One region of the Kitasatospora sp. NPDC091276 genome, then DNA from elsewhere that is predicted to be linked to it. Evidence: riboswitches for the same ligand, from Rfam matches in the RefSeq annotation. Region 1 holds a riboswitch; each other region holds the start of a gene.

What was found. A riboswitch is a leader RNA that binds a small molecule or an ion and turns the genes downstream of it on or off. The one in region 1 is predicted to bind cyclic di-AMP.
Region 2: another riboswitch for cyclic di-AMP. It lies ahead of AB0O19_RS01150 (glycoside hydrolase family 16 protein); the one in region 1 lies ahead of AB0O19_RS02000 (transglycosylase family protein).
Region 3: another riboswitch for cyclic di-AMP. It lies ahead of AB0O19_RS19150 (LysM peptidoglycan-binding domain-containing M23 family metallopeptidase); the one in region 1 lies ahead of AB0O19_RS02000 (transglycosylase family protein).
Region 4: another riboswitch for cyclic di-AMP. It lies ahead of AB0O19_RS09255 (NlpC/P60 family protein); the one in region 1 lies ahead of AB0O19_RS02000 (transglycosylase family protein).

The regions. Positions count from the first base shown of each region.
Region 1 covers NZ_JBFBFU010000001.1:466,809-470,050, forward strand. The annotation lists gene AB0O19_RS02000 (transglycosylase family protein) at 1-1,310, opposite strand, end outside; cyclic di-AMP (ydaO/yuaA leader) riboswitch at 1,297-1,459, opposite strand; gene AB0O19_RS02005 (hypothetical protein) at 1,889-2,860, opposite strand.
Region 2 covers NZ_JBFBFU010000001.1:264,133-267,374, forward strand. The annotation lists gene AB0O19_RS01145 (lipase) at 1-710, shown strand, start outside; cyclic di-AMP (ydaO/yuaA leader) riboswitch at 976-1,142, shown strand; gene AB0O19_RS01150 (glycoside hydrolase family 16 protein) at 1,145-2,503, shown strand; gene AB0O19_RS01155 (hypothetical protein) at 2,523-3,128, opposite strand.
Region 3 covers NZ_JBFBFU010000014.1:35,939-39,180, reverse strand. The annotation lists gene AB0O19_RS19155 (DUF2470 domain-containing protein) at 1-71, shown strand, start outside; gene AB0O19_RS19150 (LysM peptidoglycan-binding domain-containing M23 family metallopeptidase) at 351-1,310, opposite strand; cyclic di-AMP (ydaO/yuaA leader) riboswitch at 1,313-1,495, opposite strand; gene AB0O19_RS19145 (MFS transporter) at 1,808-3,242, shown strand, end outside.
Region 4 covers NZ_JBFBFU010000006.1:9,821-13,062, forward strand. The annotation lists gene AB0O19_RS09250 (NlpC/P60 family protein) at 181-1,215, shown strand; cyclic di-AMP (ydaO/yuaA leader) riboswitch at 1,554-1,703, shown strand; gene AB0O19_RS09255 (NlpC/P60 family protein) at 1,714-2,859, shown strand; gene AB0O19_RS09260 (NlpC/P60 family protein) at 3,087-3,242, shown strand, end outside.

The DNA.
Region 1 (3,242 bases):
TTGGCGGCCTCGACGTACTGGCCGCCGCCGATGTAGATCGCGACGTGGTAGACGCCGGAGTTCTGGCCGTTGTTGGACCAGAACAGCAGGTCGCCCGCCTGCAGGCTGTCCAGCGAGACGCGGGTGCTGGCGGCGGCCTGGTCGGCGGCGACGCGCGGGACGGAGACGCCCGCGGCGCGCAGCGCGGCCTGGGTCAGGCCGGAGCAGTCCCAGCCGCCGTTGCCGGTGCCGCCGTAGATGTACGCCTGGCCGACCTTCGACTGGGCGAAGGAGACCGCGGCGGCCATGCTGCCGGTGGCGGCCGGGGTCTGAGCCGGGGTCTGAGCCTGGGCGGCCGGCTTGGTGGCCTGGGCCTGGGGCTGGGCGGCCGGCTTGGCGTTCGCGGCAGCGCCGTTGGAGGTCTGGCCGGACTTCTGCGAGCGGTCGAACCAGGTGAAGTCCGAGCCGGACGTGGCCGACGAGCCGGAGCCGGACCGGTCGGCCTGAGCCGACTGCTGGGCCTGGCCGCCGTCCTTGAACGAGAGGCGCTGGCCCGGGTAGATGCTGTCCGGACCCTCGGTCAGGGTGCCGCGGTTGAGTTCGTACAGCCGCTGCCAGCCGCCCTGGAGGTTGTGCTTGTCGGCGATCGAGGACAGCCAGTCGCCGGAGGCGACGGTGTAGTCGTCGGCCTGGGGCTGGGCGCTGTTCTGGGCCTGGCTCTGGCCCTTCTGGGCCGAGGTGCCGTTGGTGGAGTCGGCGGGGGCCTGCGCCTGGTCCTGGGCCGGTGCGGCCGGCTTGGCGGGCTTCGCGGCCGGGGCCGGGGTCTGCGCGGGCTTCGCGGCCGGGGCGGCCGGCTTCGCGGCGGGCTTGGTGGCGGTCGAACCGGCAGCCGAGCCGGCGGTCGAACCGGCCGAGGTGTCGACGGCGGCCGGGGCGCCGCCCTTGGTCAGGCCGGCCTGGACCGAGCACACGGGCCAGGCGCCGGGGCCCTGCGAGGCGAGGACCTTCTCGGCGACGGCGATCTGCTGGTCCTTGGTGGCCTGGTTGGCCTGGGGGGCGTAGGCGGTGCCGCCGAAGGCGGCCCAGGTGCTGGAGGTGAACTGCAGTCCGCCGTAGAAGCCGTTGCCGGTGTTGATGCTCCAGTTGCCGGTGCTCTCGCACTGGGCGACCTTGTCCCAGGTGGCGACGGAGGCGGCGGAGGCGGTGCCGGAGGTGAGGCAGGGGATGGTGAGGCCGACGCCCGCGACGCCGACGGCGGCGATCACGCGTCGGGTACGACTGGACAGACGGGTGCCGTTGGTGGGCAGCATGAAGACGCAGTCCTCTCCCACGCCTGCGAGGTGAGCTGTCGGATTCGGGCTGGAGTTGCCCGGCCGCGCTGTGGGCGCGGCTTCACCCCTAGCCCTGGATCGTTCCGGGGAACGGTCCGGGGCGACTTACCTGTGGGTCCCCCGCTCCTGCCGTGGTGCGTTTTCGCGTTGCCAGGACATCCGACGGCAGGACTCGGCGTCGCGGATGAACTGGGTTCGTGTGGCCACGAACGGGGAGCACGTTAAGCAGACTTAAGTTCAAACTGCAAACACCTGTGACGCGCATCACAGTTTGGCGAGAACGGTCGTTCCCCTCGCTTTTCATGATCGGAAATGACCGATTTCCGGCAACCCCGCGAAGGGTGCGCGCAACTGTCTGCGCTTCAGGAGGCGGGTGACGGTGGGTCGGGTCGCCCGGGGGCCCGTCCGTCGGGAGGGCGGCGTGTCCGCACTGTGGTCGTCGGGGGATGTGTCGAGCGATGGTGAACAAATATGGACAGAACGGACATCGCACCTATTCGTTCTTTAACTCCCTTACGGGACAAGCGGGAAGGGCCCGGAACGTAGCCGTTCCGGGCCCTTCCCGCGTGCGGTGACCGCTACTGCTGGCCGGCCGACTCCTCGGCGGCGGCGTGAGCGGCGTGACCGCCCCGGCCGGAGTGGTCGGCGTGGGTGCCCTCGGCGGCCTCCGCCGCCTCGGCCTCGGCCTGCGCCAGGGCCTCGGGGGAGGGCGCCGGCAGCGCGGCCAGGTAGGTGGAGGCGATCAGCTGGCCGACCGTGGGGTAGGCGCCCAGCGGAGCCGCGGACGGGCAGCCGGTCTCCTCGGCGGCCGTGGCGAGCAGCTCGGAGTCGGCCTCCGGCCCGATCACCAGCGGGGCCAGCGCCGGGCGCTGGGAGCCGGTCTCCTTGAGGTGGTTGACGGCCGCGGCGACCGAGCCCGGCACGTCGAGCGCGGCGGGCACGACCGGGACGGCCAGCCGGGCCGCCAGCAGGACACCGGTGATGCCGGCCGCGGCGGCGGCCTCCTCGCCGCCGACGGTGGTCAGCACGACGCCGTCCGCGGCGGTCGCGATGGCGAACAGCCGGGCCCGGTCGGCACGCGCCAGGCCGGCCTCGGACAGGCGCACGTGCACGGCCTCGGCGAGCAGCGGGTGCGGGCCGAGCACGTCGGTGACGGGGGCTCCGTACTCGGCGGCGAGGGCGTGGAGTTCGGTCAGGAATCCGTGCGGGCCGGGTACCAGCGGCACCAGGACCGGCGCGGGCAGGCCGGCCTCGGCGGCCATGGCCAGCAGTTCGGCGACGGTGCGGTCGTCGCTGTCGGCGCCCTGGGCGGCTTCGCCCGGGAGGTAGCCGACGGCGGTCTGGATGCCGCTCTGCTCGCTGCGGACGATCGACAGCAGCTCCTCGACGACCGAGCGGGACTCGGGCCCGGCGGTCGCGGGCACGGCGAGCACCAGGGCCGGGGATCCGGCCGGGATCTCGGGGCGCTCGGGGCGACGGTGGCGCCCCCGCGCACGGGAGCCTGGAGTGCGGACGGGCAGTGGCGCGCCCGGGATGGCTGCGGTGCTCATGCCGGAGATCGTAGGACATCGGCCCGTCAGGCCTGCATTCGGCTGCCGTTCGAGTTTCACGTGGTCATGGCGGGTGCGCCGCGCTCCCGTCGTGTCCGTCCGGGCGGTTTGCCCGCAATCCGGACATATCTCACCCAGCCTTCGAGCGATCACCGCTGGTTGCCCTGACGTGTCCGACGGGGCGTCGAGTTGCTTCTGTGGCGCGTGAGATGTCTCACAGCCAGGAGGTCGCCTGACGGAGGGTCACGAAGGCGCGACTCCGGGCGCCTGAAGATCAACATTCAGCGGGGAGCCGCTCACGGCCGGTTATCGAGAATCTGGCGATTCACTCGGCTATGTCCGTTTACGTACCGTCAGGAGAAGGGTCCGTGAAGAGTTCAGA
Region 2 (3,242 bases), 200 kb from region 1:
TCGGCGTCCCCCAGGTGGACGTGGTGGCCTGGAGCAAGGGCGAGGTCGCCGCCCGGGCGTACGTGTCCTCGGTGCGCCCGTCCTGGGGGCGGGCCTACGCGGGCGACGTGCGCCGCCTGATCACCCTCGGGGGCCCGAACGGCGGGCTCGACTACGTGTACGCGCACGGCTGGTCGTTCGACCTCGCGAGCTGGCCGGCCTGCGGCGGCACCGCCAACGCGCCGTCCCCGCACCTCTACATGACCTGCTACGGCACCTACACGGCGCAGCCCTGCCTCGGCGTGCTGCCCACCGGCGGTTACGACTGCTACCCGGGCCAGCGCCAGCTGCTCGCCCGCTGGGACGGCCGGTACGGGGTGGACGGCACCGCCCAGGACTGGTGGACCACCTACTACGGCGGCCAGGGCTTCTACACCTCCGGCCAGGGCATCCAGGCGGCGATCGACGCCGGTTCGCTGATCGCGCCGCTGCAACAGGCGGGCGTCCCCGCGTCGGTGCGCACCTATCTGCTCGCGGGCGGGTCCGCCGACATCCCGGGCGTGCTCAACGAGAACCGGGGGCCCAGCGACGGCATCGTGTTCACCGCGAGCGCCCTGGACACCACCGGCATCGCGACGATCGGCGGCACCCGGCTGCTCACCGGCCTCAACCACCTGGAACTCGCCTGGGCGCCGGAGGCCGAGAGCCAGGTCGACAACTGGCTCGCTTGACCCGTGGACCCGTGGACCCGTGGACCCGTGACCCGTGGACCCGTGACCCGTCGATTCGCCGATCCGTCGTTCGGCAGCTCGACGGCTCCGCTGATCCGTCCCAACTGATCCACCACGCAGCGTCGTTGATCGACACCACTGTGACCTGTGCGACAACCGGCCCGGGCAGGTTGTCCGTTCACGGACGGCCCGCCTAGCCTGCAACCGTCGTCCGCCCTCGCGGACCCCCGCCGCCGGGACGCCGAGTCCTGTCCACCCGCCGGCCGGCAACCGAGCACCACAGCGGACGGGAGCGGGGGAACCAAGGTCAGCGCCCGGCCCGTACGCTCCCGCGTGCGGGCCGTGGCTAGGGGTGAAGCCGCTTCCACCGGCGGCCGGGCTGCCTCAGCCCGAATCCGACAGCTCACCTCGCAGGCGTCGCAGAGGACACTGCCATGCACCAGCCTGCCCGGCGCCGCGCGCCGCGCCACGCCCGCCCCTCCCACCGGGGCCGCAACGCCACCCTCGCCGTCACCGGAGCGCTCGCCGTCACCGGCGCCGGACTGCTCGGCCTGCCGGCCGTCTCCGGCGCCCAGGCCGCCACCGCCCCGACCGTCACCCAGGACCGGCTCGCCCCGGCGACCATGGTCGCCAACCAGGCCGCCACCGCCTCGCTGACCCTCCACTCCTCGGCCTGCTTCACCGCGAAGACCGTCGGCGTGGGCGTCCGGAACGCGGGCGGTGCGAACCTCGACTTCCCGGGCAACGCCTCCAACGTGCAGATCTGCCCGAGCGGCCTGTCCTTCACCAGCGGCGCACGCGCCCTGCCGGCCGGGACGTACACCCAGTTCGGCTTCTGGCAGGACCTCGGCGGGGCCTGGCACAACCTGGCCTCGCAGCAGCTGGTGGTCTCCAGCACTCCGGCGCCGACTCCGCCCCCGACCCCGGCGCCCACCACGAAGCCGACTCCCGCCCCGACCCCGACGGCGACCCCGACCCCCACCGCGACGGCGACCCCCACCGCGAAGCCGACCCCGACGAGTAGCCCGAGTAGCCCGAGCAGCCCGAGCATCCCGAGCCCGAGCGCCACCGCCAGCCCGTCGGCCGGCACCCCCGCATCCCCGGTCGCCGGCAAGTCGCTGACCTGGTCCGACGAGTTCAACGGCCCGATCAGCTGGGGCTCGCGCTGGGTCGGCGACAAGAGCACCGCGTACAAGTACGGCAACCACAACCCGGACGACAACAAGCTCGACCTGCTGAACAAGAACAACGTCAGCGTCGCGAACGGGGTTGCCACCTTCACCGCCGCGCCCGGCACCACCACGCTGGAGAACGGCAAGCAGGCCTGGAACACCGGCTTCCTGACCACCGAGGGCTCCAGCGAGGGCTTCCAGGTCAGGACCGGCGACTACGCCGAGACCCGGGTCAAGCTGCCGTCCGGCTCCGGCGCCTGGCCGGCCTTCTGGACCTGGAAGAACGGCAACGGGGAGGTCGACTCCTTCGAGTACCACCCCGACAACCCGAACCTGCTGGAGCTGACCAACCACGTCAACCCCGGCAACCCCAAGTACTACACCGACGCCGGCGCCGTCGCGAAAGACCAGTGGGTGACCATCGGCACCTATTACGGCGCCACCTCGGTGGACTGGTACGTCAACGGCGCCAAGGTGTTCTCGGACGGCAAGGGTGTCGGCGCCAACTGGTCGGCGTACCTGATCCTCAACCTGTCGGTCGGCGCGGGGAAGTACCACCCGGCGCCGCAGGGCACCGCCCCGATCACCTTCGCCGCCGACTACGTCCGCGTGTACCGGTAGGGCCTTCGGGGCTTCCGGGTCAGGAACCGGGAGCCGTCTCGACCACCGTGATGTCGAACGGCTGCCGGTTGTTCCCCTCGTCCGGGTCGTCCGCGCCGCGCACCGCGACCGAGCCGCCGGTGAGCTTGCCGATCCGCAGGTCCGGGGAGAGGCGCACCGGCACCAGCGCGGTCGCGCTGCGCAGCGGGGGCAGTCCGGCCGGGAAGGCACAGCGCACCTGCCGGCCGTTGAGCCGCACCTCGCAGTCCTCGGGGAAGTACGGGCCCTCCGGGGAGACCCCGGGAGGCAGCGTCACCAGCACGGTGAACGGTGCGGCGGTGGTGTCCGGGCCTCGGTTGGCGATGAAGGCGTGGACGGTGGTGGTGCCGCCGGGCGGGGCGGCGTCCGGGTCGAGCCGGACCATCTCCAGATCGGAGCGGGACGCCGTGGTGGCTGCCGTGTCCACCGCCGGCCGGGGATCGGGCCGCCGCAGCGCCCAGGACGGGCCGGCGGTAAGCGTCGCCACCGAACAGCCGGCCGCCATCGCGGCGACGAGCGAGGCCGCGCGGAATCCGCAGAGCCTGCTGGCCTGCCCGGACCTGCCCTGCCCGGACCCGCCCCGCATTGTCGAACGCCTGTACGTCATCGTCGTCCACCCTGTCCCGGGGCCCCGGCCGCCCGCGCCGTTGCGGGCCGCGTCCGCACCAGGGTGGCGGAGCCTGCGCCGGGGGCCGGTACAACCCGCTCGGCGTCCGCCCGA
Region 3 (3,242 bases), on a different contig from region 1:
AGGACTTCGGGCAGCGGATGCACGAGCTGCTGACCGCCGCCCAGCACGGGCTGCCCGCCCACCGGCTCTGAACCGGCCCACCAGCCCACATATCTGACACATCGTCAATTCGCCTTGGGGGCACCCACCAAGGCCCGGAAACGACAGCGGCCGGCCCGGCTCGCGAGAGAAGTCTCGCGAGCCGGGCCGGCCTGGGCGTGTCCCGCGCCCATGTCCACTGCTGCGGCGATCACCCGGTCGAGCGGTCACCCGACATGACCATCCCGGGCGGTCGATTCGCCCCGTAGCAGCGGTGGTTCCTCATCCGGCACATCCGGCAGATCCGGTACATCCGGTACATCCGGTACGGGTCAGAGCGCGACGCCGTGGGCCCGCAGGTAGGCGACCGGGTTGATGTCCGAGCCGTACTCCGAGCCGTTGCGGATCTCGAAGTGCAGGTGCGGGCCGGTCACGTTGCCGGTCGCGCCGGAGAGGCCGATCTGCTGTCCGGCCTTGACGGCCTGACCGATCTTCACACCGATCGAGGAGAGGTGCGCGTACTCGGCGTAGTGGCCGTCGGCGAGCTTGATCTCGACCTCGTTGCCGTAGGCGCCGCCGTTGCCGGCCTTCACCACGACGCCGTTGCCGACGGCGCGCAGCGGGGTGCCGGTGGAGGCGACGAAGTCCTGGCCGGTGTGGTGGCCGGAGGCCCACATCGAGCCGGCCACGCCGTAGGCGGTGCCCAGCTTCGGGCTGGCCAGCGGGGCGACGAAGGCGGAGGCGGCGGCGACCGGGACGGTGCTGACCGTGGCGGACGGCGCGGCGGTCTGCAGCTGGGTCTGGAGCTGGGCGGACGGCTTGGCCGCCTCGGTCCGGACCTCCAGCTGGGCCTGCGGCTTGGCGGCGGTGGTGGCCGGCGCGGCGTCCTGGGCGGACGGCTGGGCGGGCTTCGCCGGGGCAGCGGGCTTGGCCGGGGCGGCCTGGCCGGCGATCACGAGCCGCTGACCGGGGAAGATCAGGTCCGGGTTGCCGCCGACGACCTCGCGGTTGTGGTCGTACAGCGCCTGCCAGCCGCCGTCGACGTGCTGGGCGTCGGCGATCCGGGACAGGGTGTCACCGCTGACGACGCGGTAGCTCTCCTGCGACGAGGCCTGGGCCTGGTCGGCGGGAGCGGCGGCCGGGGCGGCGGTGACCGCGGCGGCCGGCGCGGGGTGGGCCTGGGCGCTCATCGCGGTGACGAGCGGCAGGGCGAAGGAGACACCGGTGACGGCGGTGGCGATCCCGATGCGGGCGGCGCGGGGCAGGGCGATACGACGAGCCTGTGCAGGCATGGAATTTTCCTCTCCGACGCCTGCGAGGTGAGCTGTCGGGTTCGGGCTGGAGTTGCCCGGCCGCACATGCGGCTTCACCCCTAGCCGGCCCTGGATCCGGGTACGCGAAAGCGTGCCGTTTCCGGTCCGGCGACTTACCTGTGGGTCCCCCGCTCCTGCCGTACAGAGTTCGGTGCGAGCCACCGGGCAGCGGCAGGATTCGGCGTTCCACCCGGTGGATCCGTCCGGACTGGCCGGGCGGTCGCTGAACTAAAACCCATCCGTTCGGGTGAAGCAATGTCGATCACTTGAACCGCCGACAACCCCCCGAGCTGCGGTGACCCTCCGAATGATCGGCCGCACCGTACGTGCACAATCCATTCACCCGGCGCCACTGATCCACGACGCTGCGCCGATTCCGCCACCGCTGCGCACCCGCCCGCTCACGCACCGCGCACCCACCGACACGCCACCCGGTGACCCTTGTCACGTACGCCCCACGGGCGCAGGATCGGCCCGTGGCCACCTCCGAAGCAGGAACACTGCGCCTGGGCACCTCGCGGGGACGCTGGGTCCTCCTCGCGACGGTGCTCGGCTCCAGCATGGCGATGCTCGACGGCACCGTGGTGAACGTCGCGCTGCCCCGCATCGGCACCGATCTCGGCGCCTCCCTCGCGTCCCTGCAGTGGACGCTCAACGCCTACCTGCTCACCCTGGCCGGACTGATCCTGCTCGGCGGCGCGCTCGGCGACCGGTACGGCCGGCGCCGGGTCTTCCTGATCGGCGTGCTCTGGTTCGCCGCCGCCTCCGCGGCCTGCGCCGCCGCCCCCACCATCCACGTGCTGATCGCCGCCCGCGCCGTCCAGGGCATCGGCGGGGCGCTGCTCACCCCCGGTTCGCTCGCCATGCTGCAAGCCGTCTTCCACCCGGACGACCGCTCGGCGGCGGTCGGCCTGTGGTCGGGCCTCGGCGGGGTGTCGGCCGCGGTCGGCCCCTTCCTCGGCGGCTGGCTGGTGGACGGCCCCGGCTGGCGGTGGATCTTCCTGCTGAACCTTCCGCTCGCGGCCGCCGTGGTCGCGGTCACCTCCCGGTTCGTCCCCGAGAGCCGGAACGAGAGCGCCGTCGGCCGCTTCGACGTCCCCGGCGCGCTGCTCGCCGCGCTCGCCCTCGGCGCGATCACCTACGCGCTGACCGCCGCCGGGGAGGGCCTGTCCCCCGCGGTCTGGCTCACCGGCGCGATCGGCCTGCTGCTCGGCGCGGCCTTCATCGCGGTCGAGCGCCGCGCCGCCGAGCCGATGCTGCCGCTCGGCCTCTTCTCCTCCCGGCTGTTCACCGCCGTCAACCTGGTCACCCTCTGCGTCTACGCGGCGTTCAGCGGGGTGTTCTTCCTGCTGGTGGTGCAGTTGCAGATCGTCTCCGGCTTCTCCCCGCTGGTCTCCGGCCTCGCCCTGGTCCCGATCACCGTGCTGATGCTGACCCTGTCGGCACGCGCCGGGCGGCTGGGCAAGCGGATCGGCCCCCGGATCCCGCTCACCGTCGGTCCGCTGCTGTGCGCCGCCGGGGTGCTGCTGATGCTGCGCACCGGCCCCGGCTCCTCCTACTGGGCGGACGTGCTGCCCGCCGTCACGGTGCTGGGCTGCGGGATGACCCTGCTGGTCGCGCCGCTGACGGCGACGGTGCTGGCCGCCGTCGAGGTCCGGCACGCGGGCATCGCCAGCGGCGTCAACAACGCCGCCGCCCGCGCGGCCGGGCTGCTCGCGGTCGCCGCGCTGCCCTCGCTCGCCGGGCTGAGCGGCGACGCCTACCGGGTGCCGTCCGCGGTGGACTCCGCCTTCCGCACCGCGATGCTGATCTGCGCCGGGCTGCTGGTCACCGGCGGGCTGACGGCCTTCGCCACCGTCCGCGGCAACGTGCTCGCGCCGGTGGACCGCCCGGTGGCCGAGCCGGACTGCG
Region 4 (3,242 bases), on a different contig from region 1:
CGCCTGGTCAGCGCCCGGTTTGCGGTGGTGTGCACATCCAGTGGAGCCTGCGGGGGAAGTGGAGTTCACGCCTTCGGGGGAGTGGCAAAACCCGTGGATCTTCCCTAGGGTGTGGCGTCAAACCTATTTTCCGGATTCTCACCTGATCGGGTGAGGCCGATGGAAGAAGGAGCAATTCCCTTGGCCTCCCACCGCCGTCCCAAGCAGCCGAGCCGCGCCCGGGTCTCCGTGCTCACCGCTGCCGCGGCGACCGCGGTCGCCCTCTCCGCGCAGGTCGCCGCGCACGCCGCGCCCCAGCCGAGCAAGAGCGACGTCAAGGCGCAGATCGACCAGCTCCAGCAGGACCAGGAGCAGGCGGCGGAGAAGTACAACGGCGCCAAGGAGCGGGCCGACCAGCTCCGCAAGCAGTCCGACCAGCTGCAGGACAAGGTGGCCCGCAGCCAGGACGAGATGACTCAGCTGCAGACCGGCCTGGCCGGCGTGGCGGGCGAGCAGTACCGCACCGGCGGCATCGACCCGTCCGTCCAGCTGATGCTCTCCTCGGACCCGTCGGGCTACCTGGAGAAGGCGTCCAGCGCCCAGCAGGCCAGCGCCAGCGAGTCCGAGGCGCTCAAGGGCCTGCTGGACCAGCAGCGTCGGCTGGACCAGGAGAAGTCCGAGGCCGCCGCCGTCCTGGCCTCGCTCGACTCCACCACCAAGGACCTGAACCAGGCCAAGACGGACGTCAACCAGAAGCTGAAGGCCGCGCAGGACCTGCTGAACTCGCTCAGCGCCTCCGACCGCGCCGCGCTGCGGGCCCAGCAGCAGCAGGACGACCGCGCCTCGCGCGGCAGCGACCGTGCCGACCTCGGCAGCCTTCCGCAGGCCGGCGGCTACGCGGGCGTGGCCGTGGCCAAGGCGATGAGCAAGCAGGGCTCGCCGTACGTGTGGGGCGCCACCGGCTCGACCACCTTCGACTGCTCGGGCCTGATGGTCTGGGCGTACGGCCAGGCCGGCGTCTCGCTGCCGCGCACCTCGCAGGAGCAGGGCAACGTCGGCACCAAGGTCTCGCTGGACCAGGCCCAGCCGGGCGACCTGGTCATCTACGGCGCCGACCGGCACCACGTCGGGATGTACATCGGCAACGGCATGGTGGTGCACGCGCCGCACACCGGCGACGTGGTGAAGGTGATGAAGGTCGACGCGATGCCGATCAACACGATCCGCCGGGTCTGACGGCCCGACACGCCCGGAGGGCCCCGTCCGGGCCTGTGATCCACGCCACCCTCCGACCGGGGGTGGCGTTCGGGTTTTGTCCGCAGCGCGAGTCCCCGGTGAAGAGTGATCAGCTTTGCGTACGGCGGTGATCACTATGTGTCATATTCACAAAAGAACTTTGGTCTTCTTCCGTCTTTTTTCTGACAAGGATTTGAACGGATCACGGTTCAGTTACTAGGGTCGTGCCCCGAACCACCGCACTCCCGATCGCCCAGCCAGGGTGACGGCGGTGGTTTCCGTCGAGTTCGTGACGCAGCGGGGCGGGCCCAGTGCCTGCCCGACGGGGAGCCCAGCAGTCGGGGGTGCTGTCGAACGGAGCCGGGGAACCACGTTCCTCCGGGGTGAATCGGCGCCAGGTCGGCCGGTGGAACGGCCGTGAGGCGTCGTAGGGCACGCTTCCGGCCCGAACCCGTCAGCTCACCCGGTAGACGGCGTAGGAAGAAGGAGTCCGCCTTCGTGGCGTCCCATCGTCGTCCCAAGCCCGCCAGTCGCACCCGGGTCTCGATCCTGACCGGCTTCGCCGCGGCGGCCGTCGCGCTGTCCGCGCAGTCCGGCGCCCACGCCGACCCGCAGCCGACCAAGGACCAGGTCAAGGAGCAGGTCGACCAGCTCAACGAGCAGGCCGAGGTCGCGACCGAGAAGCTCAACGCCGCCCAGGAGAAGCAGCAGCAGCTGCAGAAGCAGGTCACCGACCTGCAGGACCAGGTGGCGCGGCAGCAGGGACAGGTGACCGACCTCCAGGGCGGCCTGGCCGAGATCGCCGGCGAGCAGTACCGCAACGGCGGCATATCCCAGACCGTCCAGCTGATGTTCTCCGCCAGCCCGGACACCTTCCTGAGCCAGGCCGACACGCTGAACCAGGCCGGCGGCACCCAGAAGGGCCAGCTCAAGCAGCTCCAGGACGAGCAGCGCAAGCTCGACCAGGTGCGCTCCGAGGCCCAGGGCAAGCTCGCCGAGATGGAGACCACCACCCAGCAGCTGAAGAGCGCCAAGGACGAGGTCCAGGGCAAGCTCAAGGCCGCGCAGGACCTCTTCAACACCCTGTCCGAGCAGGAGCGCCAGGCGATCCGCGCGGCCGAGGAGAAGGCCGCCGCCGAGGCCAAGGCGAAGGCCGACGCCGCGGCGAAGGCCGCCCAGCAGCAGGCGGCGGCCCAGCAGGCCGCCGACCGCTCCTCCCGCGACAACAGCCGCACCGACCTGAGCGCGTCGCAGGCCCCCGCCGCGCCGGTCACCAAGCCGAGCGCCGGCAGCTCGCGCGGCGCCGCGGCGCTGTCCATCGCCGCCTCCAAGATCGGCAGCCCGTACGTCTACGGCGCCTCCGGCCCCGGCTCCTTCGACTGCTCGGGCCTGATGGTCTGGGCGTTCAACCAGGTCGACGTCTCGCTGCCGCGCACCTCGCAGGAGCAGGCCCACGCCGGTACCCGGATCGGCACCGACCTCTCCCAGGCCCAGCCCGGCGACCTGCTGATCTTCTACGGGGACGCCCACCACGTCGGCATCTACGCGGGCAACGGCCAGGTGCTGCACGCGCCCAAGCCGGGCGCGTCGGTCCGCTACGAGGCCGTCGGCAACATGCCGCTGACCTCCATCGTGCGGGTCTGATCCCCGCTCAGGCCCTCCCGGGCCCGGCCTTCCACCGCGGAAGGCCGGGCCTGCGGCTTTTCCGGCGCCTCGGACTGATGTCCGATTGCGGGTCAAATATTCGGGTTGGCGGGGGTTTGGACTCGGTTGCCCGGACTCGCTAACGTCTGCCACCGGACTCCGCTTCCAGGGCCGCCCGCGTTGGGGCGGCGGCGGGGCCCCACCGCCGGATCGGAGCCGCTGCCGCCATGCCCGTGCACCGTCGTTCCCAACTGCTCGCCCGTGCGCTGGTGCTGACCGCAGCCGCCGCCACCGCCCTGGGTGTGACGACGGGCGGCAGTGCCCAGGCCGCCCCCGCCACGCCGGACACGCCCACCCGCAAGGACGTCAAGGCGCAGGTGGAG